2 regions of the Streptomyces sp. A01 genome follow, and region 2 is predicted to be linked to the other one. Evidence: predicted binding sites of a transcription regulator. Region 2 holds the regulator's gene; the other holds the start of a gene.
What was found. Region 2 encodes HrcA, which represses chaperone genes, less so after heat shock. Its sites were predicted from a motif close to TTNGCACTCNGNNNNNCNGAGTGCNAA; they were not measured.
Positions count from the first base shown of each region.

Region 1: groES (co-chaperone GroES) is a predicted target of HrcA. The motif match lies at 8,300-8,326, and genes of this name have one in related genera.

Region 1 is NZ_JBWLKN010000007.1:207,150-221,997, forward strand. Features, by position in the region: gene AC5P1B_RS12035 (hypothetical protein) at 432-989, opposite strand; gene tsaB (tRNA (adenosine(37)-N6)-threonylcarbamoyltransferase complex dimerization subunit type 1 TsaB) at 1,087-1,818, shown strand; gene rimI (ribosomal protein S18-alanine N-acetyltransferase) at 1,896-2,384, shown strand; gene tsaD (tRNA (adenosine(37)-N6)-threonylcarbamoyltransferase complex transferase subunit TsaD) at 2,405-3,634, shown strand; gene AC5P1B_RS12055 (hypothetical protein) at 3,631-3,885, shown strand; gene AC5P1B_RS12060 (TetR/AcrR family transcriptional regulator) at 4,004-4,684, opposite strand; gene AC5P1B_RS12065 (DHA2 family efflux MFS transporter permease subunit) at 4,915-6,456, shown strand; gene AC5P1B_RS12070 (THUMP-like domain-containing protein) at 6,675-7,865, opposite strand; gene groES (co-chaperone GroES) at 8,474-8,782, shown strand; gene groL (chaperonin GroEL) at 8,877-10,499, shown strand; gene AC5P1B_RS12085 (SDR family NAD(P)-dependent oxidoreductase) at 10,647-11,444, opposite strand; gene AC5P1B_RS12090 (MOSC domain-containing protein) at 11,880-12,575, opposite strand; gene AC5P1B_RS12095 (LysR family transcriptional regulator) at 12,656-13,567, shown strand; gene AC5P1B_RS12100 (WhiB family transcriptional regulator) at 13,781-14,095, opposite strand; gene AC5P1B_RS12105 (response regulator transcription factor) at 14,473-14,848, shown strand, end outside.
Region 2 is NZ_JBWLKN010000011.1:27,231-42,078, forward strand. Features, by position in the region: gene AC5P1B_RS16705 (ATP-binding protein) at 1-1,578, opposite strand, end outside; gene AC5P1B_RS16710 (SpoIIE family protein phosphatase) at 2,102-4,243, shown strand; gene hemW (radical SAM family heme chaperone HemW) at 4,415-5,647, shown strand; partial or broken gene AC5P1B_RS16720 (Uma2 family endonuclease) at 5,747-6,302, shown strand; gene AC5P1B_RS16725 (DUF3097 domain-containing protein) at 6,372-7,199, opposite strand; gene AC5P1B_RS16730 (MBL fold metallo-hydrolase) at 7,374-8,117, opposite strand; gene hrcA (heat-inducible transcriptional repressor HrcA) at 8,322-9,338, shown strand; gene dnaJ (molecular chaperone DnaJ) at 9,339-10,472, shown strand; gene AC5P1B_RS16745 (nitronate monooxygenase) at 10,842-11,960, shown strand; gene AC5P1B_RS16750 (16S rRNA (uracil(1498)-N(3))-methyltransferase) at 11,957-12,700, shown strand; gene AC5P1B_RS16755 (hypothetical protein) at 12,920-13,570, shown strand; gene AC5P1B_RS16760 (histidine triad nucleotide-binding protein) at 13,856-14,215, shown strand; gene AC5P1B_RS16765 (ribonuclease Z) at 14,221-14,848, shown strand, end outside.

The DNA.
Region 1 (14,848 bases), on a different contig from region 2:
AGTCGGTCGGTGCGAGGCGCGGACGCCCTCGGTGACCGACATGCTGGCGGCCTGCGCCGCGGCGACTGCGGTATCCACCCCGCCCGGGAGTCAGCCGACCCCCGGGGTAGAACCGGGCGAGGAGACCAACCCGGAGGCGTGTAACACCCGCGAGGCGGCTTAGGTCCTCGCACGGGCGCGGTTTTCGCCGCGCCCCGTACGCCCCATATGGCGGGCCATGTCCCGTACGTTCCGTACGCTCCATGCGTCACTTGACTTCGTCCTGCGTCTTGTCCCGCGTCCCTGACGGCGCCCGGCTCCGGCCTGCGCTCCTCACGGCGTACGCACGTGCCTTACTGCCTTACGGGGATCGACTGCCACCCCGGCCGTCCGACATCACCCGGCAGGGGTGGCAGGGCAGGGCAGGCACATCACCCGGAGGTCAGGGCAGATCAGGGGACGACGACGACCTCGGTGCTGATCGTGGCGAACCGCCACATCGCCGCGCCGTCGGCCCGCTTCTCGCGGATGCCGCCGGTCCGCTTCTCCGAGGCCGCGTCCGGCGTGGAGCCGTCCACGGCGGCGCTGAAGCCGAAGACTATGTCGCCCTCGGTGTGGAACCGCACGACGTGCTCGATGGGCACGCCATCCGAACCGGTGACACTGCCCGAACGGGAGGTCACCGTGTACGACCCGGGAGCGGGGCTCACCGAGCTGGGGAAGATCTTGTACGTACGGATGGCCTGCTCGTTCGCGCCGACCAGCCACACCCGCTTGTCGGTGAGCGAGTAGACGACGCGGCGCCCGGTGCCCGAGCTGCCCGGCACGGCCGTGGACTTTTCCTTCTTGTCCTTGTCCTTCGGCTGCGCGGTGTCGGAGGCGCCAGGGCGAGCGGCCTGGTTGGGGTTGATCGGGGCGTTCGCCGACGCGTGGTAGGCGAGGATGCCGACGACGACGATCGCTGCTGTGGTGAGACCGGCCACGATGGTCCCAGAGCTCTTACGTGCCACGCTGCGCCACCCTTCATACCCGGCTCTACCGGCGACGGTAGCACCCGTCGCGCAGCCGTGGACCGACGCCCAGGCAAGCGGTCGTACGCTTATGGGCGTGCTGCTGCTCGCTCTTGATACCGCCACTCCTGCCGTCACCGTCGCTCTGCACGACGGCCAGGCAGTCCTCGCCGAATACCACCAGGTCGACGCGCGTCGTCACGGTGAGCTTCTGCTTCCCGCCGTCCACGCGGTGCTGGCCAAGGCCGGGGTCGGTCCGCAGGACCTGACCGACCTCGTGGCCGGGGTGGGCCCCGGCCCGTACACCGGGCTGCGGGTCGGTCTGGCGACGGCTGCCGCCTTCGGCGCCGCGCTGGACATCCCCGTGCACGGGCTGTGCACGCTCGACGGCATCGCGTACGCCGCCGGGCAGGCGGGCCTGACCGGCCCCTTCGCCGTCGCCACGGACGCGCGCCGCAAGGAGGTCTACTGGGCGCGGTACGCGGACGCCCGTACCCGGATCGGCGAACCGGCGGTGGACCGCCCGGCGGAGATCGCCGAGCGGCTCGCGGGCGTGCGGGTGGTGGGCGCGGGCGGCACGCTGTACCGGGACGTCTTCGACGCGACGAACGCGACGAACGCGACGAACGCGACGGGGGTGACTGACGCGACCGGAGTGAACGCCGCACTCCTCGCGGAGCTTCCCGAGCACCAGTCCGCAGCCGCGCTGGCGGCGCTGGCGGTGGAGAAGCTGGCCGCCGGTACGGAGTTCCTGCCGGACCGCCCGCTGTACCTGCGGCGCCCGGACGCGCAGGTGCCCGCGAACTACAAGGTGGTCACCCCCCAGTGAGCGGTGTGCGCGAGGGAGCCGACGCGCCGGACCGCCAGGCGGCGCCCATAGCGGGCGGCGCGGTGCGGCTGCGCGAGATGCGGTGGTGGGACATCGGCCCCGTACTCCGCCTTGAGCAGGAGCTCTTCCCGGAGGACGCGTGGTCGGAGGGCATGTTCTGGTCCGAGCTGGCGCACGCCAGGGGCGTGGGCGCGACGCGGCACTACGTCGTCGCTGAGGAGCCCGGCGGGCGGCTGGCCGGATACGCAGGGCTCTCGGCCGTGGACGGCATGGGCGATGTGCAGACGATCGCGGTGGCCACGGACCACTGGGGCACCGGTCTGGGTGCCCGGCTGCTGACCGACCTGATACTCGCGGCCACCGCGTTCGAGTGCCGCGAAGTGCTGCTGGAGGTGCGCGTCGACAACGCCCGGGCCCAGCGCCTCTACGAACGCTTCGGCTTCGAACCCATCGGCTTCCGCAAGGGCTATTACCAGCCGGGCAACGTGGACGCCCTGGTGATGAGGCTGGCAGACCCGTCGGCCCCCGCCGTACCCGCTGTGCCCGTACCAGGCACCCCGTACTAGAAAAAGTGAGACTGAGACCCATGGCTGACTCACGCGGCCGGCGCGACGAACCCCTCGTCCTCGGCATCGAGACCTCCTGCGACGAGACCGGCGTCGGCATCGTGCGCGGCCACACGCTGCTCGCCGACGCGATCGCCTCCAGCGTCGAGGAGCACGCGCGCTTCGGCGGCGTCGTGCCCGAGGTCGCGAGCCGTGCCCACCTGGAGGCGATGGTCCCCACGATCCGGCGCGCGCTGCGCGAAGCCGGGGTCGCCGCGAGCGACCTGGACGGCATCGCGGTCACGGCGGGGCCAGGGCTCTCCGGCGCGCTGCTCGTCGGCGTCTCGGCCGCGAAGGCGTACGCGTACGCGCTCGGCAAGCCGCTCTACGGGGTCAACCACCTGGCCTCGCACATCTGCGTCGACCAGCTGGAGCACGGCGCGCTGCCCGAGCCGACGATGGCGCTGCTCGTCTCCGGCGGCCACTCCTCGCTGCTGCTCGCACCGGACATCACCAGCGATGTGCGCCCGCTGGGCTCGACCATCGACGACGCGGCGGGCGAGGCGTTCGACAAGGTCGCCCGGGTGCTCCACCTGGGCTTCCCCGGCGGCCCCGTCATCGACCGGCTGGCCCGCGAGGGCGACCCGGACGCGATCCGCTTCCCGCGCGGGCTGACGGGCCCCCGTGACGCCGCGTACGACTTCTCCTTCTCCGGGCTGAAGACGTCGGTGGCGCGCTGGATCGAGGCGAAGCGGGCGGCGGGCGAGGACGTCCCGGTCGCGGACGTGTCCGCCTCGTTCCAGGAGGCGGTGGTCGACGTCCTCACGCGCAAGGCCGTACGGGCCTGCAAGGACAACGGCGTGGACCACCTGATGATCGGCGGCGGCGTGGCGGCCAACTCGCGGCTGCGGGCGATGGCGCAGCGCCGCTGCGAGGACGCGGGCATCATCCTGCGCGTGCCCCGGCCCAAGCTGTGCACGGACAACGGCGCGATGGTGGCGGCCCTGGGCGCGGAGATGGTCGCGCGCGGCCGGGCCGCCTCGGACTGGGACCTGTCGGCCGACTCGTCGCTGCCGGTCACCGACCCGCACGTGCCGGGCACGGGCGACCCGGCCAACGGGCATCAGCACGGCCACGGGCACGGCGATGACGGCGCCAGCCACGACCACCCGCACGGGCAGGACCACGGCCACAATGACGGCGACAGCCACGGCCACGGCCACAACCATGACCACTTCCACGAGCTGAGTAAGGACAACCTCTACTCATGACCGTCGCGCTGATGTGGGAAGCCCGCGCCGCCGAGGGGCGCGGCCCCGAGCTGCTTGAGTGGGCCCGGCGCCAGAAGCTCGCCGCGGCCCCGCTGCGGCGCGAAACGCTCCGCGCCCCGGGCGACCGCGTCCTGGTGATCACCTGGTGGGATGCACCGTACGAGGCCGAGCTGCCGGAACTCCCGGAACCGGCCAGCGACTTGATCCAGCGCGCCGTACACCGCTGGCGCTTCGAGTCGGTACCGGAGTAGCCGCACGGCTGGGTGACCGCGCTCGCGCCCGCGTCCGTGGGGCCCGGGCGCCCGTCGGTTGGTGTGTGGTGGGGGAGTGGTCGGGCGCCGTGGCAGCGGGTGCCTGGCTGCCCGTGCGTCACCTCCCCTGCGGTCGGGCGTCCTTGGCCAGCAGTCCGTGGATGACCGCGCGCAGGCCGTGCGGTAGGTCGCACGGGTCGGTGACCTCCGTCCATTCGCGGGCGAGCGCCGTCAGCCGGGGGAGTTCGGCCGCGTCGTCTTCCGTGAGCAGGTCGGGGAAGAGGCGGCGGTGCTCCGGGTCGGCGGCGCGGCGGCCCTGAGCGGCGTGGAAGGCCAGGTCGCCGAAGATGTAGTACCAGATGACGCGGTACGCGCGTACGGCGTCGTGGAGGCTGAGGCCGCAGGCCATGGCCGAGTCGATGATCTCCTCGACCATCCACAGGGCGTGCTTGTCGGTGAGGTCGCCCTGGCTCAGGACCTCCACGACCCAGGGCAGCGGACGCAGGATGTCGTGGATGTGCCGGGCTGTGACGTACAGCCGCTCGCGCGGGTCGCTGGGCAGCTCCGGGCGGGGGACGGTGCTCGCGATGCCGGAGATCACCAGCAGCAGGAGCTCGTCCTTGTCCCGTACGTGGTGGTAGAGCGCCCGAGGGGTGCTGCCGACCTCTTTCGCCAGGCGGCGCATGGACAGGGCGTGCACGCCCTCTTCTTCGAGGACGCGCCGCGCGGTGGCGACGATCGTCTCCCGTTCGAGCCGCGCGGGCCGTCCGACGGCGCGTTTGCCCTGGTCCGTACTCACCGCCCCATTGTCACCCGCGCCGTCGCGCTCCCCGCGCCGCGTCCCTCCTGCGGGGCTGCCGCCCGCTGTGCGGGATCGCGCCTTGGAGGAGGGCCGGGGAAAGCGAGCCACTGGCTAGTTTCTCCACGCGTGTAATAATGTGGTGAGCACGCCGGATACCCCTACCCGGAGGGTGAGTTGTGGATCACGACAACAGTTCCGAGAGCCGCGCGGCCAAGCAGCCGCCACGGATGCTGGCGGTGCTGCTCACCGTCCAGTTCATGGTGTCGCTGGACATGTCCGTGGTGAATGTCGCGCTGCCCGACATACGCACCGACCTCGGCTTCTCCGCCGACGACCTGCTCTGGGTCGTCAACGCCTACGCGCTCGCCTTCGGCGGGCTGCTGATGCTCGGCGGGCGACTCGCCGACATCGTCGGCAGACGGCACACCCTGATCGCCGGACTCGTGGTCTTCGGCGTCGCCAGCCTCGGCGGCGGCCTGGTGTCCTCGCCCGGCGGACTTGTCGCCGCCCGCGCCGTCCAGGGCGTCGGCGCCGCCGCCCTGGCGCCCGTCGCCTTCGCCCTCATCACCGTCACCGTCCCCGCCGGCCCCGCGCGCTCGCGCGCCCTCGGCCTGTGGGGCATGGCGGGCGCCGCGGGCGGTGCCGTCGGCGTCCTCGCGGGCGGACTTCTGACGGAAGCGGCGGGCTGGCGGTCCGTCCTGCTGGTCAACGTCCCCATCGTGCTGCTCGCCCTGCTCGGCGCCCGCCGCTACGTACCGGCCGACCGCCGCACGGGCGCCGCGCCCCGCCTCGACCTGGCTGGTGCGCTCCTCATCACGCTCGGCATGACGACGCTCGTCCTCGGGCTCGTCAGGACCGAGACGCACGCCTGGAGTTCGACGGCCACGATCGGCACCCTCACCGCCGCCGCCGTGCTGCTCGCCGCGTTCGTCGCCGTAGAACTGCGCGTGCGGCAACCCCTGCTGCGCATCGGCCTGTTGGCCAGCCGTCCGGTGCTGGCCGCGAACCTCTTCGTGATGCTGCTGTTCTGCGGCCAGTTCGCCGCGTTCTACTTCCTGTCGCTGTACACCCAGCAGATCCTCGACTACGGCCCGACCCAGGCCGGTCTGGCCTTTCTGCCGTTCTGTGTCGGCATCGTCATCGGCTCGGTCGTCGCCACCCGCACTGTCGCCGTCCTCGGCGTCCGGTGGCTGCTCGCCCTGGGCGGGACGCTGGGCGCGGTGGGCTTCGGCTGGTTCGGCCTGGCGGTCGCCGCTGACGGCACGTTCCTGAGCTCCATCCTCGGCCCCTCGATGGTCGCGAGCATCGGTGTCGGCATGTGCTTCGTGCCGCTGGGCACGGCGGCCACCACAGGTGTGGCCGCCGCCGAGGCGGGCATGGCCTCCGGCGTCCTCAACAGCTTCCGCCAGATCGGCGGCTCCCTCGGCCTCGCCGTACTCGTCACCGTCGCCGCGCGCGTCACCACCAGCGCACACGGCACCCCCACCGAACGCCTGACCTCGGGCTACGCCACGGCCTTCGGCCTCTCGGCCGCGCTGCTCCTGGCAGCGGCGGCCGTGGCGGTGGCCCTGTTGCGGAGCCCCGGCCGCGGACCCGCCAACGACGGCGGCGTACGACTGGCTACGGGGGTGTCCGCGTCCGGTACGACCGCGTCCGGTACGTCTGCGTCCGGTACGACCGCCTCCGGTACGACCGCGGCGGGGACGTCTGCCTCCGGGACGCCCGAGGTGGGTACCGCTCCTGGGAAAACCGGCCCGACAGGGGCTTGACGGCCCGACTCGTACGGGAGTTGACGGCCCGACTCGTACGGGAGACGGGGGTTGGGGCTGCGGCCGGTCGGTGAGGGACGTGGCGGGGCGCCGGTCCGCCCGGAGCGTGCGGCGCGGCCGGTCGGGCCGGGACGGTCGCGCCTACGGGCCCGTACGGCGCCCAGCCGCTCCGTTCCGGCCGCTGCGCCCAACGACCACACAACGACCACACCCAGCCGCTACGCCCCGCCCGCCGGGTGCCCCAGCAGCATCGTCGGGGCGCCGGCCACGCGCGTGAGGAAGACCGTCGCCGAGCCGGGCCCCTGCGGCTTGACCTTCTTGCGCAACTCCTCCGGCGCGACCGCCGAGCCGCGCTTCTTGACCGTCAGAATGCCGACCTGGCGCTCGCGGAGGAGGGCCTTCAGCTTCTTCACGTTGAACGGGAGCACGTCCGTGATCTCGTACGCGGTGGCGTACGGCGTGCTGACGAGGGAGTCGGAGGTGATGTACGCGATCGTCGGATCGATCAGGCGGCCGTCGACCTGCCGCGCCACATCGGCGACCAGGTGCGCGCGGATGACCGCGCCGTCCGGCTCGTACAGCCAGCGCCCGACCGGGCCTGGCTCGGGGTCCGGCAGGCCCGCGCCGAGAAGGGAGCGGGGGCCGGGCAGGAGGGTCGCGCGGCGGGCGCCCGGCTCCGTGCCGAACCACAGCACCGCCTCCTTCACGTCCCCGCCGTCCGAGATCCACTCCGCTCCCGCGTCATCGGGAATCGCCTCGTGCGGCACGCCCGGCGCGATCTTGAGCGCGGCGTGCGGGGCGGTGCGTGCGGCGCCGATGGCCCAGGAGAGCGGCGGGGAGTACGCCTCGGGGTCGAAGACCCGGCCCCGGCCCCCGCGGCGCGCCGGGTCCACGAAGACGGCGTCGTACGGGGAGGTGTCGATGTCGGCGACATCCGCGCAGCGCACCTCGATGAGCGGGGCCAGCCCCAGGGCCTCCGCGTTGGCGCGTACGACGGCGCAGGTCAGCGGGGACTGGTCCACGGCGAGTACGGACACCCCGGCCCGCGCGAGGGCGATGGCGTCGCCGCCGATGCCGCAGCACAGGTCGGCCAGCCGCCGGACGCCCAGGGAGGCGAAGCGCTGGGCGCGGTAGGCGGCGACGGAGGTGCGCGTGGCCTGTTCGACGCCGTCAGGGGTGAAGTACATGCGGTGCGCGTCCAGCTCGCCGAACTTCGCCACCGCGCGCTGCCGCAGCCGCGCCTGGCCGATCGCGGCCGACACCAGCTCGGCCGGGTGGTCGCGGCGCAGCCGGGTCGCCGTGGCGAGTTCGCGGGCCGGGTCGAAGTCGCGCAGCGCGGCGAGCAGGGACTGCCCCTCGCTGGTGAGGAGGGCGTGAAAGGTCTCGACGGGGCTGGTGGTCGTGCTCACGGGTGCATTCTCGCAGCGGGCGGGGCACGGGCTCGCACATGGCGGGGAAAGCCGCTCGCGGCACGGCCCCCGGCGCACGGCCGGATGACGGGGCGCGCGAGGCCCACGCGCAAGCCGGGCGAGAACCGGCCAGCCGCACGACAGCGGACAGGCGGACAGGCGGACAGGCGATGGATATCTCGTCGGGCCGCCCACGGGCATCCCGCAGGGCAAGGGGCGCGCCACCCGCCCCCAGGAGCGGGTGGCGCGCCCGCAGGGGCTCGTAGAGGCCCGTAGAGGACTGCGGGGCCCGGGCCGGGGCGGCGTTTCCGGCGGTGTTCCGGCTGCCTGCCGACTGCGGGTCCGAAGGCGGGTCCGGCCGCGTTCCGGGCTGCGGTCGCGGCCGCTCGCGCCTCGGTCCGTCAGCTTCCGCTTGCACCCAGACGAGCGCTGCATTGGCACTCCGCTTGACCGAGTGCTAACCGCGTCCTAGTCTCGGGGCTGGCACTCCCCACCAGGGAGTGCCAGAAAACAGCGACGGGCAGATCCGGCACCCGCGACGACGGATCTACCAGGTCGCCACCTCAGACAGTTAACCCCGTGAGATCTCCGAAGGGGGAGGTCGGATCGTGACGACCGCCAGCTCCAAGGTTGCCATCAAGCCGCTTGAGGACCGCATTGTGGTCCAGCCGCTCGACGCCGAGCAGACCACGGCCTCGGGCCTGGTCATTCCGGACACTGCTAAGGAGAAGCCCCAGGAGGGCGTCGTCCTGGCTGTTGGACCGGGCCGCTTCGAAGAGGGCAACCGCCTTCCGCTCGACGTTAACGTCGGCGACGTTGTGCTGTACAGCAAGTACGGCGGCACCGAGGTGAAGTACAACGGCGAGGAGTACCTCGTCCTCTCGGCCCGCGACGTCCTCGCGATCGTCGAGAAGTAATTCACCGAAGTATTACGTGATCTGCGCCCCGGCCTCCCGTGTCTGAAACACCCGGGCGACCGGGGCGTGGTTCTTTGAGAGGACATACGCAACCATGGCGAAGATCCTGAAATTCGATGAGGACGCCCGTCGCGCCCTCGAACGCGGCGTCAACCAGCTGGCTGACACCGTCAAGGTGACCATCGGCCCCAAGGGCCGCAACGTGGTCATCGACAAGAAGTTCGGTGCCCCGACGATCACCAACGACGGCGTCACCATCGCCCGCGAGGTCGAGATCGAGGACCCGTTCGAGAACCTGGGCGCCCAGCTCGTGAAGGAGGTGGCGACCAAGACCAACGACATCGCGGGTGACGGCACCACCACCGCCACCGTGCTGGCCCAGGCGCTGGTGCGCGAGGGTCTGCGCAACGTCGCCGCGGGTGCTTCCCCGGCCGCCCTGAAGAAGGGCATCGACGCCGCGGTCAAGGCGGTCTCCGAGGACCTGCTCGCGACCGCCCGTCCGATCGACTCCAAGGCCGACATCGCCGCTGTCGCCGGGCTCTCCGCCCAGGACAAGCAGGTCGGCGAGCTCGTCGCCGAGGCGATGGACAAGGTCGGCAAGGACGGTGTCATCAGCGTCGAGGAGTCCAACACCTTCGGGCTTGAGCTGGACTTCACCGAGGGCATGGCCTTCGACAAGGGCTACCTGTCGCCGTACATGGTGACCGACCAGGAGCGTATGGAGGCCGTCCTCGACGACCCGTACATCCTGATCCACCAGGGCAAGATCAGCTCGATCCAGGACCTGCTGCCGCTGCTGGAGAAGGTCATCCAGGCCGGCGCGTCCAAGCCGCTGCTGATCGTCGCCGAGGACGTCGAGGGCGAGGCGCTCTCCACCCTCGTCGTCAACAAGATCCGCGGCACCTTCAACGCCGTCGCCGTCAAGGCGCCCGGCTTCGGTGACCGCCGCAAGGCCATGCTCGGCGACATCGCCACCCTGACCGGTGCGACCGTCATCGCCGAGGAGGTCGGCCTCAAGCTCGACCAGGCCGGTCTGGACGTGCTGGGCACCGCGCGCCGCGTGACCATCACCAAGGACGACACCATCATCGTCGACGGTGGCGGCAACGCGGACGACCTCGCGGGCCGGGTCAACCAGATCAAGGCCGAGATCGAGGCCACGGACTCCGACTGGGACCGCGAGAAGCTCCAGGAGCGCCTCGCGAAGCTCGCCGGTGGCGTGTGCGTGATCCGCGTCGGCGCGGCCACCGAGGTCGAGCTCAAGGAGAAGAAGCACCGTCTGGAGGACGCCATCTCCGCGACCCGCGCCGCGGTCGAGGAGGGCATCGTCTCCGGTGGTGGCTCCGCTCTGGTCCACGCCGCCAAGGTGCTTGAGGGCGGCCTCGGCAAGACCGGCGACGAGGCCACTGGTGTCGCCGTCGTCCGCCGCGCCGTCGTCGAGCCGCTGCGCTGGATCGCCGAGAACGCGGGCCTTGAGGGCTACGTCATCACCGCCAAGGTCGCCGACCTGGAGAAGGGCAACGGCTTCAACGCCGCGACCGGCGAGTACGGCGACCTGGTGAAGGGCGGCGTCATCGACCCCGTCAAGGTCACCCGCTCCGCACTGGAGAACGCCGCGTCCATCGCCTCCCTGCTGCTCACCACGGAGACCCTTGTGGTGGAGAAGCCGGCCGAGGACGAGGGCGACGCGGGCCACGGCCACGGCCACTCGCACTGATCTCCGGATCAGGCCACGCGGCTGTCACTGAGGCCCGGCCGCTCCCTTCGGGGAGTCGGCCGGGCCTCAGTGCGTTTCCCGGCAGTCCCGGCCGCGCCGACCATCCTCAGCCGTACGCCCCGTGACCGCTGTTCGTACGAAGGGGGTTCAGCGCGGACCGTAGCGGCGGCCCGTGGACGACGAGGCGCGGGCCAGCGCGTTGCGCGGGGCGAACTTCGCCAGGCCGGTCAGCGCCTTGTACCTGGGGTCGGGCACGGACAGCGTCTTGCCGCGCGCCAGGTCCTTCAGCGCGGCCTCGACGAGCCGGTCCGCGTCCAGCCACATCCACCCGGGCACATTGCCGGTGTCCATCCCCGCCCGCTCGTGGAACTCGGTCCGTACGAACCCGGGGCAGAGCGCCATCAGCCGCACCCCCGAACCGTTCAGATCGCGGGCCACTCCCTGCGTGAACTGCACGACCCACGCCTTGCTCGCCCCGTACGTGCCACGCGGCACGAACGCCGCGACCGAGGCCACGTTCACCACTCCGCCGCGCCCCCGCTCCCGCATGGGCCCGGCCGCCGCGCTGGTGAGCCGCAGCACGGCCTCGCAGTGCACCTTCAGCATCGTCAGTTCGTCCGCCAGCGGGACGTCGAGGAACTCGCCCTTGTTGCCGAACCCGGCATTGTTGACCAGCAGATCGATCGGGCGCTTACGGTCGCCGAGACGTTCCTCGACGGCCGAGATGCCCGACTCCTGCGACAAGTCGGCTGACAGCACCTCGACCTCGACGCCGTGCCGGTCGTGGAGTTCGGTCGCCTGCTCGCGCAGCCGCTTGGTATCGCGCGCCACCAGCACCAGGTTGTGCCCGCTCCCATGGCCTTGGGAGGTGCCTCCGGCGGCCAGTCGCCGCGCGAAGGCGGAGCCGATGCCCGCCGTAGATCCCGTGATGAGTGCAGTCGTCATACGGGCACGCTATCCGGCTGCGGCCCGGCCATGTCCGCCTCAAGCAGACGGGGTGACACGCCGAACTGACGAACCAGGACGATAGGGCGATTTACCCGGACGGCCCGTTCCCTCGCGACTGAACGGGGGTTGGGCGACGCCTGCCGGTGGCGGCCGGAGCCAAGGCGAACGGCCCCGGGGCGAAGGGAAAACTGAACGTGCGTGGAGCGCGGAGAGGGCGCGGCGACAGCGCTGCGTCAGCACTGCGAGAACGCTGTGGGAATGCGGGGCGGGAAAGAAAAGAGGCCGCAGGGGGAAACGGCGGGGAATGCGAGGGAAATACGAAGGGGACGCGACGGGAATGGCGCGGCGGGAATGCGGCGCGTGGTGGAACGGTGGTGGAGGGGGTGACGGAGCGGCCGCCGGGCCGGAGTCCGGCCGGGCCGGAGTTCTGCGCTACTCGGACGCGCGCACAGGGCCCGGAACGACCGCGCCCGGCGCGCCCGCGATACGCCGAACCGCTTTCGCGTACGTCTCCGGGTGCAGCGCCTCACCCGCCGCCAGCACCCGCGGCAGCAGGGCGGGTTCGGTGGTGACCGCGCGGAACAGGAAGGACACGGTCACCTCGTGGTCCGGCCGGTGCGTGATCTCGATGGGGTCTCCGGGGCTGATCTCGCCCGGCTCGATGACCCGCAGATACGGGCCGGGAAGAGCCGCCTGAGTGAACCGCTTCACCCAGCCCCGCTGGTCAAGCCATCCGGCGAACGTCTGGCACGGAACGCGTGGTGAGGTCACCTCAAGCAGCAGCTCGCGGCCGACCCGCCAACGCTCGCCTATGAGAGCGCCGTTGACGTCGAGACCACGGGTGGTGAGGTTCTCGCCGAACGTGCCCGGCGACAGCTCGCGGCCCAACTCCTTCTCCCAGTAGGCGAGGTCCTCGCGTGCGTAGGCGTACACGGCCTGGTCGTTCCCGCCGTGGTTGCGCAGGTCGCAGACGGTGTCCCCGGCGACCCCGCTCGCGCCGGTCCCCTTCGGGCCTGGGGCGCGCACGGCCACCGGGCCGGGAGCGGGGCGTTTGTCGATGCCGGTGACGTCGATATCGGTGTGCACGGTGGGGCGGGCCTGGCCGAGGTTCACGGAGAGCAGCAGCATGGCCGCACGGTACGGGACACGCCCTCAAAGGGGCGAGCGAAATTTACCCAGTGTCTCCAAGCTGGGCTTATGCTTGGAGGATGATCGAGGCTCGCCATCTCCGGGTACTGCGCGCGGTGTCCGCCACCGGCTCCTTCTCCGCCGCCGCTCGCGAGCTGGGCTGCACCCAGCCCGCCGTAAGCCAGCAGATGAAGGCGCTAGAGCAGGCCGCCGGCACGACCCTGCTGGTCCGTACGGGCCGCGAGACGAGGCTGACCGAAGCCGGGCAGGCCCTGGTCAGACACGCGGTGGGCATCCTGGCCGGGCTGACGGCGGCCGAAGAGGAAGTCGCCGCCATCGCCGGGCTGCGCGCGGGCCGGGTCCGGCTGGTGTCCTTCCCCAGCGGGAGCTCCACGCTGGTGCCCACCGCCCTGGCCGAGCTGCGCGCCGCGCACCCCGGTACGCGCGTCTCGCTCGTCGACGCCGAGCCGCCGCGCTCCGTCGAGCTGCTGCGGGCGGGGGACTGCGAGATCGCGCTGGCCTTCCGTTATCCCCGGGTGCGCGGCACTGACGGGGCGACCGACGCCGAGTGGGACGACCTGGCGGTCCGTTCGCTGCTGACCGACCGGCTGATCGGCCTGGTCCCCGAGGGGCACCGGCTGGCGGAGGCGTCGGTGGTGGGGATCGGCGACCTCGCGGGAGAGCCGTGGATCGCGGGCTGTCCGCGCTGCCGCCGCCATCTGGTGGAGGTCTGCGAGGAGGCGGGCTTCACGCCCCGGATCGACTTCGCGACGGACGACTTCCCGGCGGTGATCGGGCTGGTCGGCGCGGGGCTCGGGGTCGCTGTGCTGCCGGAGCTGGCGCTGGAGCCGATACGGCCCAAAGGGGTCAGGACGCTGCGGGTGGAGCCCGCCGTGTGGCGCGATGTCGTGGCGCTCACGCTGCCGGACCTCGCCCGGGTCCCGGCTGTGGCGGCCACCCTGGACCGCCTGGAACTGGCTGCGAAACGCTAGCCACCGGCTCGCTCGCCGCTCGTTGCCCGCTAGCCGCTAGCCGCTAGCCGCTAGCCGCTAGCCGCTACGTCGGCTGTTACGCGTCGCCGGTTGGGCGCCACGCGGCTGTCGCGTGCGGCCAATGGCGAATCGACGGTGGCCGATGGGCCATATGGGTGACGCCGGTGAGGCGGGCGTCGCTGAAACGTTTCTTCACTTCGTGGTCAGTGTGTGTCAGTGCGGTGTCACGCCTGAGGCGGCGATGGCCCGGTGCCGTGCGCGCCCCATCAGCTCTTCGCGTTCGTCTTCGGTCAGTCCGCCCCACACGCCGTACGGCTCCCGGACCGCGAGCGCGTGCGCCGCGCATTGGGCGCGTACGGGGCAGCGCATGCAGACCTCTTTCGCGGAGGTCTCGCGCGCGCTCCGGGCGGCGCCGCGTTCCCCCTCGGGGTGGAAGAAGAGTGAACTGTCGACGCCCCGGCACGCGGCCAGCAGCTGCCAGTCCCACAGGTCGGCGTTCGGACCGGGAAGGCGGGAGAAATCTGCCATTGCTATCCCCTCGGAGCGATCTGATGCGGACGCAGTGCCCACGACCGTACATCCCCTGTGTAAGCAGATGTAAATATGACTCATTGCGAATCTAGCCATAGATGACTCGGAAATGAAGTAAAAGCCACCAAATAGGGCAGATGATCTGGCAGGAGAACCAGTCCGGTCGCAGGGCTGAACCGTGACCGCCCCCTCACGTAGAGTGCCGAAGGGGGTCACTCGATCCCGTAACTCTTTCGGGTGACCGTCGTTGAGAGTGCGAGGCGGTTGATGAATGAAGCTCTCGGGCAAACGTCCGAGGGGGTCAACCGCACAGGTGACGACATGTACCAAGCCTGGAGGCACAAGGTGACGCGCATCAGCTGCGGAGGGCGGCCATGACTTCCGTCCTCGTCTGCGACGACTCCCCGCTTGCCCGAGAGGCGCTGCGCCGCGCGGTCGCGACCGTGCCCGGCGTAGAGCGCGTAACGACGGCGGCCAACGGCGAGGAAGTCCTCCGCCGCTGGGGCGCCGACCGCTCGGATCTGATTCTGATGGACGTACGGATGCCCGGCCTCGGCGGCGTCGAGACCGTGCGCCGACTCCTCTCCGCGGACCCCGGGGCCCGCATCATCATGCTGACCGTCGCCGAGGACCTGGACGGTGTGGCGCTCGCGGTCGCCGCCGGTGCGCGCGGCTATCTGCACAAGGACGCGTCGCGCGCCGAGCTGCGCGCGACGGTCACGCAGGCCCTCGCCGACCCGACCTGGCGGC
Region 2 (14,848 bases):
CGCCTGCCGTACGAGTCCGTGGCCGGGCATGCCCGGGGTGTCCACGGTCGCGCCCGCCGCCGCTCCGTAGCCCGCGATGAACGCCAGGCCGCGCGTCGCCGACGACAGGGCGCGGTCGCCCGACCTGCCACCGCTGGCGTCGGCGCCCGTCTCGGCGAGGAAGAACGCGCCGTACTGGGCGTTCACCAACGGGGTCAGCTCGCGCAGGATCAGGTCGGCGACCTCCATCAGGTCGCGATGGCCCTGCATGAGGGAGGCGAGACGGGCGAGGTTGGACTCCAGCCAGTCCTTGGCCCGGGTGGTCTCGCGCAGGTTGGACACCATCAGGTTGATGTTGTCCTTCAGCTCGGCGACCTCGCCCCGGGTCTCGACGGTGATGGCCCTGGTCAGGTCTCCGGCGGCGACGGCCGAGGTGACCTCGGCGATGGCCCGCACCTGGGTGGTCAGGTTCGAGGCGAGCTCGTTGACGTTGGTCGTCAGGCTCTTCCACGTACCGAAGACGCCCTCGACCCGGGCCTGGCCGCCCAGCTGCCCCTCGCTGCCCACCTCGCGGGCGACGCGGGTCACCTCGGAGGCGAACGAGGACAGCGTGTCCACCATGGTGTTGATGGTGGTCTTCAGCTCCAGGATCTCGCCGCGCGCCGTCACGTCGATCTTCTTGGACAGGTCGCCCTGCGCCACCGCGGTCGCGACCTGCGCGATGTTCCGGACCTGACTGGTGAGGTTGTCGGCCATGAAGTTGACGTTCTCCGTGAGGTCTTTCCAGACTCCGGAGGCGCCTCTGACCTGGGCTCGGCCGCCCAGCTGGCCCTCGGTGCCCACCTCGCGGGCCACCCGCGTCACCTCGTCGGCGAAGCCCGACAGCTGAGCGACCATCGTGTTGACGGTCATCTTCAGTTCCAGCAGTTCGCCGGTCGCCTCGACCGTCACCTGCCGGGTCAGGTCGCCGCGCGCCACCGCCGTCGTCACCAGGGCGATGTCCCGCACCTGGGCGGTGAGCCTGGCGGCCATGGTGTTGACCGCCTCCGTCGTGTCGCGCCAGTTGCCCTGGAGGCCCTGCACCTTGGCGCGCCCGCCGAGCCGCCCCTCGGTGCCGACCTCGCGGGCCACCCGGGTGACCTCGCCGGTGAACAGGGAGAGCTGGTCGACCGTGCGGTTCACGGCACGGCCCAGACGCCGCAGGTCGCCCCGTAACTGCCGGGTGCCGTCGTGGAGATCGACCCGCTGCGACAGATCCCCGCTCGCCACCGCGTCCAGCACCCGGGTGGCGTTGGTCGCCGGAATGGCCAGTGCGTCAAGGAGCGAATTGGCCGCGTGCACGTTCGTCGCCCATGACCCCTGACCAGGGCTGGAGGTCAGGCGCTCGTCGAGCCGCCCGTGCCGTACGACCTCACGGCGCACGCGGGTGAGCTCCTCGCTGAAGTGCTGGCTGCGCGCCGCGAGCCGGTTCAGGGCGGCGTTCAGCTCAGCCGTCAGTCCCTCGGGCGGCTCGGCGGGATCGGCGATCCGCACGTTGAACTCACCGTCACCCAGTGCGGCGAGCGCTGCGAGCAGCGGCCGCAGCTCGGAGACCCGCACCCAATCGCCTTCCGATGGGGGAATCGCCCCCGGTGGGGGGATCGAGGCGAGGTTGGGCGCGGTTGTGGCCGTACGTGTCGTATCCATGCTCATGGCGGCCCACTTACGTCACTCGGTGCATATGGGCGCGGTCAGTCTGTCACGCTGTCGGGGTCGGAATCGGCGCTATGCCGGAACTGATCAGGAGCCGCAGGGTCCGGGCGGTATTTTCCGTCCGGCAGAGCGGTGAGGGAAATGCGCCCGGCGCTGACGATCAGCGCGGACGCGAGCACGGGAAGGAACCCCCGTGGGAGCAAGCAGGAACGTAAGAGTCAACTCGGGCATGGAGGTGAGCCCGGGTGCGCAACCGGACGTGGGCGTGGACATGGGGTCTGGCGCGATGGTGGCCGCGAGCCGTGGCATGGGTGTAGTAGCTCGGACGGGCGCGCGCAGGGGGCTGAGCGCCGGCAGCGCGCCCCCGCGCCCCGGTGCGCGGGCAGGAGGCGCCGAGCACGACTGCCGCACCAGCCTCCCGGGGAACCTGATGGCCGCCTCCGCCGGGCGCCAGTTCGTCCGCGCCGCCCTCGCCGACTGGACGGCGCTCGGCCTGCCGGGCACCGAGCTGATGACCGAGCAGCCGGCCGACGACGCCGTGCTGTTGGTGAGCGAGCTCGTCACCAACGCCGTCGTGCACGCGGGTACCGGCGTGGAACTGCGCTGCGAGCTGGAACCCGCCGGTTCCGACATGGCGAACCCGGCGCTCTACGTCGAGGTGACCGACCATCACCCGACCCGCGTGCTGAGGGGGCAGCCTGTCACCACGGGCACCCAGTCAGCCTCCGAGCACAGGCCGGACGGCGGAGGCGACGGAGGCCCGAGAGGAAGCGCGGGCCATCTCGACGGGGCCGGCACCACGGGAACGTCACAGGACGTCAGCCTCGGAGGCGAGCGCGGCGGCAGCGGCCTGCGGCTGGTCGCCACCATCGCCGAGTCATGGGGAACGATTTACCGAAGAACCAGCAAGTCCGTATGGTTCCGGCTGCCCCTCGGCGCGCTCTCCCACGCTTCCGAGAACGCCCCAGCCGAGCCGTCGGACGACGCGTTGCCCCACCCATCAGGCCAGGGCCGCGGCACCCCGCGCGAAGCAACCGAATGCGAGGTGACCGAAGCAGGCGTCACCGAAGCAGGCGTCACCAGAGCAGACGTCACTGAGGCTGCGGGCACCGACGAAGACGCGGGCAAGCTCGCCCTCCAGCGCGACCTGCGCGTCACGGAGATCCTGGCGCCCGCCCCGCTCCGCGTGGCCCTCCGCCGCTGCGCGCCCGACTGGGTCAGCCACGGCGCGCTGTCCTTCCTCGCAGAGGCGTCCGACCTGCTGGCCGGGCAGTTCGACGAGGACAAGGTCGCCTCCCTCACCGGGCAGCTGCTCGTCCCCAGGCTCGCCGACTGGTGCGCGGTGTGGCTGGAGACCGGGGACGCGCGCCCACGGCTGGCCCGGGTCTGGCACGCGAGCGAGACCCGCATGGCGGAGCTGCGCAGCCTGGTCGAGAAGCACCCGCCCCGGATGCCCGCCGCCGTGCAGGGCCGCGCCATCGCGTGGCCGTGGCCCAGCGCCCCGTCCGCGTACGGCCCCGGCGGCGCGGCGCTCGCCTGCCGCCTGGTCGCGGGCGGCCGCGAGGTGGGCACCCTGCTGCTCGGCCGCAGCGGGCTAACCCGCATCCCGGACGAGGTCGTCGGCCTCATCGAGGACTTCGCGCGCCGGGTCGCCCTCGCGCTCGCCTCCGCCCGCCAGTACACCCGGCAGGCGACGATCAGCGAGGTGCTCCAGCGCGGACTGCTGCCGAGCGCGCTCGCCGAGATCCCCGGGATGCGGACGGCCGTCGTCTACGAACCGACCGGCGGCACCTGCGCGGGTGGCGACTTCTACGACGTCTTCCCCGCCGGGGACGGCCGCTGGTGCTTCGCGCTCGGCGATGTGTGCGGCAACGGCCCCGAGGCGGCCGTCGTGACCGGCCTGGCCCGCCCGGTGCTGCGGCTCCTCGCCCGGGAGGGGTACGGCGTCGCCGAGGTCCTCGACCGGCTCAACCGCACCCTCGCCGAGAAGGCCGTGGAGGCGGCGGCGGCGGCCGTCGCGGGCGAGGGCCCTGGCGAGTCCCGCTTCCTGTCCCTGCTGTACGGGGAGCTGGTCCCGTACGGGAACGAGCCGCGCGGACCGGGTGCGAGCGCCCCGGCGGACACCCCGGCGGACACTTCATCGGACACCTCCGGCGCGGGCGCCCCGGCGGACGCGTCCGGGGCGGACGACGAGGCGGCGACGGGCGGCGCCGTGCGCTGCACCCTGGCGAGCGCCGGGCATCCGCTGCCCCTGCTGCTGCGGCCCGACGGCGAGGTGGTGGTCCGCGCGGTCCCGCAGCTGCTGCTGGGAGTCATGGACGAGGTGCGGTACGAGAGCGAGAGCTTCGACCTGCTGCCGGGCGACTCCCTGGTGTGTGTCACGGACGGCGTCACGGAGCGCAAGTCCGGGACCATGCAGTTCGACGACGACGGCGGTCTGGCGAGGGCGCTCGCCGCGTGCGGAGGGCTGAGCGCCGAGGACATCGCCCAGCGGGTACGCCGCGCCGTCCACGCCTTCGCCGCCTCACCGCCCAACGACGACCTGGCCATGCTGGTGCTCCAGGCCCGCTAGAGCGCTGCCGCGCTGGGCCGCCGCTCGCTGCCCGGCGCCCCGTCACGCCCGGCGTGCGGCCCGGCGCCCTCCCGCCCGTGCGCCCCCAGCCCTGGGGCCCTCCCCAGCTCAGCCCTGGGCGCGCCGGTTCGTGGCCAGGAGCTCCGGCCGCGATGGCGGAGAATGGGACGTATGCCTTCCGTACTGCCCGATGGTGAGCCCATGCCCGATGACGGGGCGCTGCCCGGTCACGCCCTGGAGGGCGCGGGGACCCGGCCCCTCGGGTTCTACCTGCACGTTCCGTACTGCGCGACCCGCTGCGGATACTGCGACTTCAACACCTACACCACCAGCGAGCTGCGCGGCTCCGGCGGTGCGCTCGCCTCCCGGGACAACTACGCCGACATGGTCGTGGAGGAGATACGCCTGGCCCGCAAGGTGCTCGGGGACGACCCACGCCAGGTCGAGACGGTCTTCGTCGGCGGCGGCACCCCGACCCTGCTCGCCGCGCGCGACCTGGGGCGGATGCTCGCCGCCATCCGCGACGAGTTCGGCCTGGCGCCCGGCGCGGAGATCACCACCGAGGCGAACCCGGAGTCCGTCGACCAGCGCTACCTCGCCGAACTGCGCGAAGGCGGCTTCAACCGGGTCTCGCTCGGCATGCAGAGCGCCCGGCAGCACGTTCTGAAGGTGCTCGACCGCACCCACACCCCGGGCCGCCCAGAGCGCTGCGTCGCCCAGGCGCGTGCCGCGGGCTTCGAGCACGTCAACCTCGACCTGATCTACGGAACGCCGGGGGAGAGCGACGCGGACTGGCGGGCCAGCCTGGACGCGGCCCTGGGCGCCGAGCCGAACCACGTGTCGGCGTACGCGCTGATCGTTGAGGAGGGGACCCAGCTCGCCCGGCGCATCCGGCGCGGCGAGGTCCCGATGACCGACGACGACGTGCACGCGGACCGGTACCTGATCACCGAGGAGACGCTGTCAGGCGCGGGTTTCCGCTGGTACGAGGTCTCGAACTGGGCGACGACCGAAGCGAGCCGCTGCCGCCACAACGAGCTGTACTGGCGGGGCGCGGACTGGTGGGGCGCGGGGCCCGGCGCGCACAGCCACGTGGGCGGCGTGCGGTGGTGGAACGTGAAGCACCCCGGCGCGTACGCGCAGGCGCTCACCGAGGGCCGTTCCCCCGGCGCGGGCCGCGAGATCCTGGCCCCCGAGGACCGGCGCGTCGAACGCATCCTGCTTGAGCTGCGACTGTCCGACGGCTGCCCGCTCGACCTCCTCGCCCCGGCGGGCCTGGCAGCCTCGCGCCGCGCCCTGACGGACGGCCTGCTGGAGCCCGCCCCGTACGAGGCGGGCCGCGCCGTGCTGACGCTGCGCGGACGGCTGCTGGCGGACGCGGTGGTCAGGGATCTGGTGGACTGATCACTCGCGGGAGTGAATGCCCACGTTCGCGCTGACCCCGCGCCTACGCTGTTCCTGGGCTGCCACTAAAGAACGCGGCGGATGTGGAGGGCCACGGAGATGACCGCTGTGGATGATCACCGGATGACTGAGCTCTTCGAGAACCTGGAGGTTCCCGAGGGCGTCAAGGTGGAGCTCCTCAGGGGAGAAATCGTGATGGTGGCCGGACCGGATCTGGTCCATAACCTGATCGTGCAGGCCGTGCAGGACGAGATCCCGCGCGATCGCTGGCACCGGCTGCAGACGCAGGACATCGCGATCCCGGGTGAGGTCAGCGAGCCGCAGCCGGATCTCGTGGGTCATGGAACAGGGGGCGTTCGACGGCCCCGGTCGCCTGGTTCCGGCGCCTGCGGTCACCCTGGTCCTGGAAGTGGTCTCGAAGGCCAGCGCCCACCGGGACTACAGGCTCAAGCGCTCGGTCTACGCGGCGGGAGGCGTGCCCGCGTGTCTGATCGCCGACCCGTTCACCGCGGCATGCGTCCTGCTCACCGAGCCCGTCGGTGCAGGAGAAGAGGCCGACTACCAGGTCGAGCGCACGGTCAAGTTCGGTGATCCGGTGCCGGTCGACGTGCTGGGCATCTCGCTCGACACCAGTGGATTCCGGACCCTCGGCTGAGACGACGAAGCCGCGAGTCCCCGGCTGCCGTGCCCGGTCGGCCGGTCGGCCGGTCAACTGATCAGCCGGTCAGCCGGGTTGCGTGACAAAGTCGATCAGTTCCTCCACCCGGCCCAGCAGTGCCGGTTCCAGGTCCCGGTAAGAGCGCACCGAGCCCAGGACGCGCTGCCAGGCGGCGCCCGTGTTCTGCGGCCAGCCCAGGGAGCGGCACACGCCCGTCTTCCAGTCCTGGCCGCGCGGGACGGACGGCCAGGCCGGGATGCCGACCGAGGAGGGCTTCACCGCCTCCCAGACGTCGATGTAGGGGTGGCCGACGACGAGGGTGTCGGGATTGGTGACCTCCGCCGCGATCCGGGATTCCTTCGAGCCGGGAACCAGATGGTCGACCAGGACGCCGAGGCGGGCGTCAGGGCCGGGCGAGAAGGAGCGGACGATGGCGGGAAGGTCGTCGATGCCCTCCAGGTACTCCACGACGACCCCCTCGATGCGCAGGTCGTCGCCCCATACGCGTTCCACCAGTTCCGCGTCGTGGCGGCCCTCGACGTAGATGCGCCCGGCGCGGGCGACCCTCGCGCGCGCCCCCGGCACGGCGAGTGAGCCGGAGGCCGTACGGGCCGGTGCCGCCTGCCGGGGCTGCGTGCTCGGTCGTACGAGGGTGACGGGGCGGCCCTCCAGCAGGAAGCCGCCCGGCAGCAGGGGGAAGACCCGGTGCTTGCCGAAGCGGTCCTCCAGCGTGACGGTCGGGCCTTCGGCGGTCTTCTCGCAGCGGATCACCGCGCCGCAGAAGCCCGAGGTGACCTCTTCCACCACCAGGTCCGCCTCGGCCGCGACCTCGGGGGCGGGCTTCGACTTCTTCCACGGCGGGGTCAGATCGGGCCCGTAGTGTCTGCTGCGCATGGGCCAGACGATAGCTTCCGGGCAGTCGCCGCGGGCCCGCGGCCACGTCGTTCACCATGAGCTCCCCGCGCCGGCGGCCCCGCGGGGAAGGCCCGGCGAGCCCCCACGCGCACCGCCCGGACGCATGCGCTCCCGCGTACGCACTCACGCCGTACACATCCGCGCCGTACGCGCTCACACCGTCCCGAAGCGCTCGGCGAGTGCGTCGCGCTGCGCACGAACGAAGGCCGCGTCAACGACCGCCCCGTGCCCCGGCACATAGACCGCGTCCTCCCCGCCCAGCGCGAGCAGCCGGTCCAGCGCGGCCGGCCACTGGCTGGGGACGGCGTCCGGGCCCGCCTGCGGCGCGCCGGACTCCTCCACCAGGTCGCCGCAGAAGACCACCTCGGGCGGTCCTTGGACCAGTACGGCGAGGTCGTGCCCGGTGTGCCCGGGGCCGACGTTGGCCAGCAGGACCTGACGGCCACCGAGGTCGAGGGTGAGTTCGCCGCAGACCGAGTGCTGGGGGCAGACGAGAAGGTCGGTGGCCTCAGCCGCCGCGTCCGGCTCGACACCCTCCCGTACCGCCTCCTCGCGCAGCGCGTCCCGCTCCCGTGGCAGCAGCGCCGCGAGTCCGGCCGCCCCGTAGACCTGGACACCGGCGAAGGCGGCGGTGCCGAGGACATGGTCGAAGTGCGGGTGGGTCAGGGCCACGTGCGTGGTGCGGCGGCCGAAGAGGGCGTGGACCTGGCGCCGGATCTCGGCGCCCTCACGGAGCGTGGCCCCGGTGTCCACGACGAGCACGCCCTCGGGGCCGGCGATGGCCCCGGCCGTCGCGTCCCAGCCCGGCAGCCGTCGCCGGGCGACACCGGGCGCGAGCTGTTCCCAACCGTGCCGGTCGTCACCGTGCCGGTCGTCGGCTTCCGCACTGCTCTCCATACGGAGACGCTAGCTCGGGCTCCGGCCCCCCGCCCGGTCGGGCGGCAGGGCCGATTCCCGGCCGCTCGCGCCGTACAGACCGGGGCCGCCCTTGCCCCGATGGCGGCAGCCCGCCGTACACTGGCCCAGGGGATTTGGCACTCGGGACGGGTGAGTGCCAGGAAAAGTCCCCTGATACACGGTTTGGACTGGGAGGTGTGCGCGATGCTCAGCGAACGCAGACTTGAAGTGCTGCGCGCCATCGTCCAGGACTATGTCGGCACGGAGGAGCCCGTGGGCTCCAAGGCGCTCACCGAGCGGCACCACCTGGGCGTCTCCCCGGCTACCGTGCGTAACGACATGGCGGCGCTGGAGGATGAAGGATTCATCGCCCAGCCGCACACGAGCGCGGGCCGTATCCCCACGGACAAGGGCTACCGGCTCTTTGTGGACAAGCTCGCCGGTGTGAAGCCGCTGTCGTCGCCCGAGCGTCGCGCGATCCAGAACTTCCTGGACGGCGCGGTCGACCTGGACGACGTGGTGGGGCGCACGGTGCGGCTGCTGGCGCAGCTGACCCGGCAGGTCGCCGTCGTGCAGTATCCGTCGCTGACCCGCTCCACGGTGCGTCATGTCGAGCTGCTCTCGCTCGCCCCGGCACGCGTCATGCTCGTGTTGATCACCGATACCGGTCGCGTGGAACAGCGGATGGTGGACTGCCCGGCGCCGTTCGGTGAGACCTCGCTCGCCGACCTGCGGGCGCGGCTGAACAGCCGGGTCGTGGGGCGGCGGTTCTCTGACGTGCCGCAGCTGGTGCAGGACCTGCCGGAGTCGTTCGAGCAGGAGGACCGTGGCGCGGTCTCGACGGTGCTCGCCACCTTGCTGGAAACACTGGTCGAGGAGACGGAGGAGCGGCTGATGATCGGCGGCACCTCCAACCTGACCCGGTTCGGACACGACTTCCCCGTCATGATTCGTCCGGTGCTTGAGGCGCTGGAGGAGCAGGTCGTGCTGCTCAAGCTGCTAGGCGAGGCGAAGGATTCGGGCATGACCGTACGAATCGGTCATGAGAATGCTCACGAGGGCCTGAACTCCACATCCGTCGTCGCTGTCGGCTACGGTTCGGGCGACGAGGCAGTCGCAAAACTCGGCGTGGTCGGACCGACCCGCATGGACTACCCCGGAACGATGGGAGCGGTACGCGCAGTGGCACGTTACGTCGGACAGATCCTGGCGGAGTCGTAAGTGGCGACGGACTACTACGCCGTCCTGGGCGTGCGGCGCGATGCCTCGCAGGACGAGATCAAGAAGGCGTTCCGCAGGCTCGCACGCGAGCTGCACCCGGACGTCAACCCGGACCCGAAGACCCAAGAGCGGTTCAAGGAGATCAACGCCGCCTACGAGGTCTTGTCGGACCCGCAGAAGAAGCAGGTCTACGACCTCGGTGGCGACCCGCTGTCCAACGCGGGCGGTGGCGGCCAGGGCGGCTTCGGCGCCGGCTTCGGCAACTTCTCCGACATCATGGACGCCTTCTTCGGCACCGCGTCGCAGCGTGGACCGCGCTCGCGTACGCGGCGCGGCCAGGACGCCATGATCCGGCTCGACATCGAGCTGGACGAGGCGGCGTTCGGCACCACGAAGGAGATCCAGGTCGACACGGCCATCGTGTGCACGACCTGCACCGGCGAAGGCGCCGCGCCAGGCACCTCGGCGCAGACCTGTGACATGTGCCGTGGACGGGGAGAGGTCTCGCAGGTCACGCGGTCCTTCCTCGGCCAGGTGATGACGTCGCGGCCCTGCCCCCAGTGCCAGGGCTTCGGCACCGTGGTCCCCACCCCGTGCCCGGAGTGCGCGGGCGACGGGCGCGTACGGTCCCGCCGTACGCTCACCGTCAAGATCCCCGCAGGTGTGGACAACGGCACCCGCATCCAGCTCGCAGGCGAGGGCGAGGTCGGGCCCGGCGGCGGCCCGGCCGGCGACCTCTACGTGGAGATCCACGAGGCGCCGCACGCGGTCTTCCAGCGCCGGGGCGACGACCTGCACTGCACGGTCACCATTCCGATGACGGCGGCGTCGCTCGGCACGAAGGTGCCGCTGGAGACGCTCGACGGCGTGGAGGAGATCGACATCCGCCCGGGCACGCAGTCCGGCCAGTCGGTCCCGCTGCACCAGCGCGGCGTCACCCACCTGCGCGGCGGCGGCCGGGGCCAGCTGATCGTGCACGTCGAGGTACTGACGCCGAGCAAGCTCGACCCGGAGCAGGAAGAGCTGATGCGACGGCTCGCCAAGCTCCGCGGCGAGGAGCGGCCCACCGGCGAGTTCAAGCCGGGGCAGCAGGGGCTGTTCTCGCGGCTGAAGGATGCGTTCAACGGTCGCTGAGGCGTGGTGGTCTGCTGTTGGTCGCTGAGCTGTGGCTTGTGGGGCTCTGGTGTGTTCCGGCCGGGGGTTCGGGGGGTGTCCCCCGGGGGTTGGGGTAAGCCGGGGCAGCAGGGGTTGTTCTCGCGGCTGAAGGATGCGTTCAACGGTCGCTGAGGTATGGCCTGCGGCCGGGTTCAGCGGCTGCTGAAGTCATGCGCGTACCAGACGGTGCGGCGCCCTGTGCGCCGCACCGTTCGCGTGCGGGCGCATGGGTGCGGTGTGCCCGGCCGGGCACGGGCGAAAGGCCGCTGGGCGCGGTCGGCGGGCACCCGGCGACTGGGCGTACTGGGGGGTTACCTGTTGGCGCGACGGCCGTGACACGATGTCGCCATGTCCTCCGCGCTGACCGATCTCTACCGGTATCCGATCGTGCAGGCCCCCATGGCGGGTGGCGCCTCGCGTCCGCAGCTCGCCGCCGCCGTCAGTGCGGCCGGGGGGCTCGGCTTCCTCGCCGCCGGCTACAAGACGCCGGAGGCCATGTACGAAGAGATCAAGCATCTTCGCGGGCAGAGTGACCTGCCGTTCGGCGTCAACCTGTTCATGCCGCAGCCCGCCACGGTCGACTGGTCCGCCATCGCCGTCTACCGCGAGCAGCTCGCGGGCGAGGCCGCGTGGTACGAGACTCCGCTGGGCGACCCGGACGTCGGCTCCGACGACGCCTACGACGCGAAGCTCGCGATTCTGCTGGACGATCCGGTGCCGGTGGTCTCCTTCGCCCTCGGCTGTCCGTCCCGCGCGGTCTGTGACGCGCTCGCCAAGGTCGGTACGCGGACCATCGTGACGGTGACCTCGGCCGACGAGGCGCGCGCCGCACAGGCGGCGGGCGCCGACGCCGTGTGCGCGCAGGGCATCGAGGCGGGCGGCCACCAGAGCACGCACCGGGACGACCCGCACGCGGATGGTCCGGGCGCCGGGCTGGGACTGCTCTCCCTCATCGAGCAGGTGCGGCAGGCGGTGGCGCTGCCGGTGGTCGCCGCCGGTGGGCTGATGACCGGTGCGCAGATCGCCGCCGTGCTGGCGGCGGGCGCGAGCGCGGCCCAGCTCGGCACCGCGTTCCTCGTGTGCCCCGAGTCGGGCGCGAACGCCCTGCACAAGCGGGCCATGACCGACACGGTCTTCACCCGCACCGAGCTGACCAGGGCCTTTTCCGGGCGCCCGGCGCGCGGCCTGGTCAACAGGTTCATGCGCGAGCACGGCCCGTACGCTCCGGCCGCCTATCCCCAGCTGCACCACATCACCTCAGGGCTGCGGAAGGCGGCGGCAAAGGTCGGCGACCCGCAGGGCATGGCGCTGTGGGCGGGGCAAGGCCACCGGCTGGCCCGGGAGATGCCCGCCGGACAGCTGGTCGACGTGCTGGTCGCCGAACTCTCCACCGCGCGTGACGCGCTGGCCGCCGGTACGTGGCCGTCCCCGACCCACCAGCGTCAGGTCGGCGGAGGCGGCGCGTGACCGCCCCCGTCTTCGTCACCGACTCGCTGGCCGGTGCGGCCGTGGGCGGGACCGTCACACTGGGCGGGGCTGAGGGACGGCACGCCGTCTCCGTGCGGAGGCTGCGGGTCGGCGAGGACGTCGTACTGACCGATGGCGCGGGCAGCGGCGCGTACGGCACGGTGGCCGCCGTCGAGGGCAAGGATCAGCTGACGGTCGAGGTGGCCGGGTTGCGCGCCGAGGCCGAGCCGGTGCCCCGGATCACCGTCGTCCAGGCGCTGCCCAAGGGGGACCGCGGCGAACTGGCCGTGGAGACCATGACCGAGACCGGCGTGGACGTCGTCGTGCCGTGGTCCGCGGCGCGTTGTGTCACCCAGTGGCGGGGCGAGCGGGGTCTGAAGTCACTGGGCAAGTGGCGGGCGACGGCCCGCGAGGCGGGAAAGCAGTCCCGCAGGCTGCGCTTCCCCGAGGTCGCGGACGCGATGACCACCCGGCAGGTCGCCGGGCTGCTGGCGGGAGCCGCCTTCGCGGGCGTCCTGCACGAGGAGGGAAGCGAACCGCTGGCCGTCGCCGACCTGCCGGCGTCGGGCGAGATCGTGCTGGTCGTCGGTCCCGAAGGGGGCGTATCCCCCGAGGAGTTGGCGGCGTTCGCCGAGGCGGGCGCCAAGCCGTACCGGCTGGGCCCGACCGTCCTGCGCACCTCAACGGCGGGCACCGCGGCCACCGCACTGCTGCTGGGACGCACCGGCCGCTGGAACTGACCGACTGACCAGCTGGCCGGACGGCTGACCAACCGACCGGCCAAGTGACGTACCGACCAACTGGCCAGTCCGAGGGGCCATCCGTGGGGCAGCGGGCGAACAGGCGAGTGGCCGACACCGCACTTCCGGCCCCTGGCCGCCCATGGCACTCTGCTGTCCATGGGGGCTTCGAGTCGAATGCGAAGGCGACGAGCGCTCCTCGCGGTAAGCGCCGCAGGCGTGGCAGTCGTCACGCTGTCGGCGTGTGATCCGGTGGAGGATGGGCTCAGCGCGTCCATGGTGGCCGTGACCACCGACAAGGTGGGCACCCGTGCCCTGGAGCGGGGCGGGATCGACGTGCGCTGGATGGCCTGCACGGCGAAGGTGCGAGGTCAGCGCGACGACGGTTCCTCACCCTCGGCGAAGTCCCGGTCCAGCGGACGCGCGGACGTCAACTGCACCGGCAAGGCCGCGGGCGACCGGGAACTCTCGATCAAGGGCACCGTCACCTTCGTCCGCGAGAACCGCTGCGTACGCGGGAACCTGACCGGCAGGATCGAGGGCCGGGTGGTCTTCGAGGCGGGCCTCATCGGTGACTGCGGCGCCGAACGCCCCGCGCACCGCCCCACGCAGCGTCCGACCAGGAGCCACCAGCCGACGGCGCAGCCGCCGACCACAGCGCAGCCCAGGCCGACGGTGACCGCCACGGTCACCCCCACCCCCAGCCCGCGTCCGCCATCGACGCCACCGGTCACCGTGACGGTCACCGCGCCACCGCCCCGGCCCACCCCCGACCCGACGCCGAGCTGCGACTGCGACGACGGCGGAGGAAACGGAGACCACGGCCGCGGGGACGGCGGCCCGCACGCGACCCAGGCCGGGAGCAAGTAATCCGGCCGGGCGTAAGTGAGCTGGGGTGGGGCGTAACTGACGGCTCGGCACGCGTGCGGTGCCATGCGCGCGGCACCACGCGTTCGTGTCGCGGTCGCGGACGCGGGTGCGGACGCGTGGATGTGCGGGTGCGCGCGAGGCGTGAGCCGTCTGGCGGAGGCGCGCGCGTCAACGCCGCACTACGGAGTGCGTCGTGGCGGGAGGGAGTGAGGAGTCTCGCTGTGCGGACCGCTAGCATGCGACGTACCGAACGGACGTAGGACGTCGCAAAGGAGATGCGGGGCAATGGCGGGAGAACCGCAGGCGGACTGCCTGTTCTGCAAGATCGTGGCGGGGGATGTCCCGGCCACCGTGGTGCATGACTCCGCGACAACCATTGCCTTCCGGGACATAAACCCGCAGGCGCCCACGCATGTCCTCGTCATCCCCAAGGCGCACTACCCGGACGCCGCTTCGCTCGCCGTCGCCGAGCCGCAGATCGCCGCCGATGTGCTGCGCGCGGCGGGTGAGGTCGCCGCCGCCGAGAAGGTCGAAGGCGGTGGCTACCGCATCGTCTTCAACACCGGCTCGGGGGCGGGTCAGACCGTCTTCCACGCACACGCCCACGTCCTCGGCGGACGCGGCCTCAACTGGCCCCCCGGGTAAGTCAGTTGTCCGTACGCGAACTGGTCGTCCTGGGCACGGCGAGCCAGGTGCCGACCCGGCACCGCAACCACAATGGCTACCTGCTGCGCTGGGACGGCCAGGGAATCCTCTTCGACCCGGGCGAGGGCACCCAGCGGCAGATGCTGCGGGCGGGTGTCGCGGCGCACGACCTCAACCGGATCTGCGTCACCCACTTCCACGGTGACCATTCGCTCGGTCTGGCCGGGGTCATCCAGCGGATCAACCTCGACCAGGTGCCGCATCAGATCACGGCCCACTACCCGGCCAGCGGTCAGCACTTCTTCGAGCGGCTGCGGTACGCGACGGCTTACCGCGAGACGGTACGGCTGGTCGAAGAGCCGGTCAGCGGCGAAGGCGGAACGCTCACCAGCGGCGGCGCCGAGACCGGCACGCACGGACCCCCCACCGGCGACACCACCGGCACCACCGACAGCACCGGCGCCGCAGGCACCACCAGCGTCCCGATCAGCCCCAGCCCCTACACGCTGAGCGCCCGGCGGCTCTCGCATCCCGTCGAGTCGTACGGCTACCGCCTGGTCGAGCCGGACGGCCGTCGCATGCTGCCGGAGCGGCTGGTGGAGCGGGGTGTCACCGGCCCGCTCGTCGGCACGC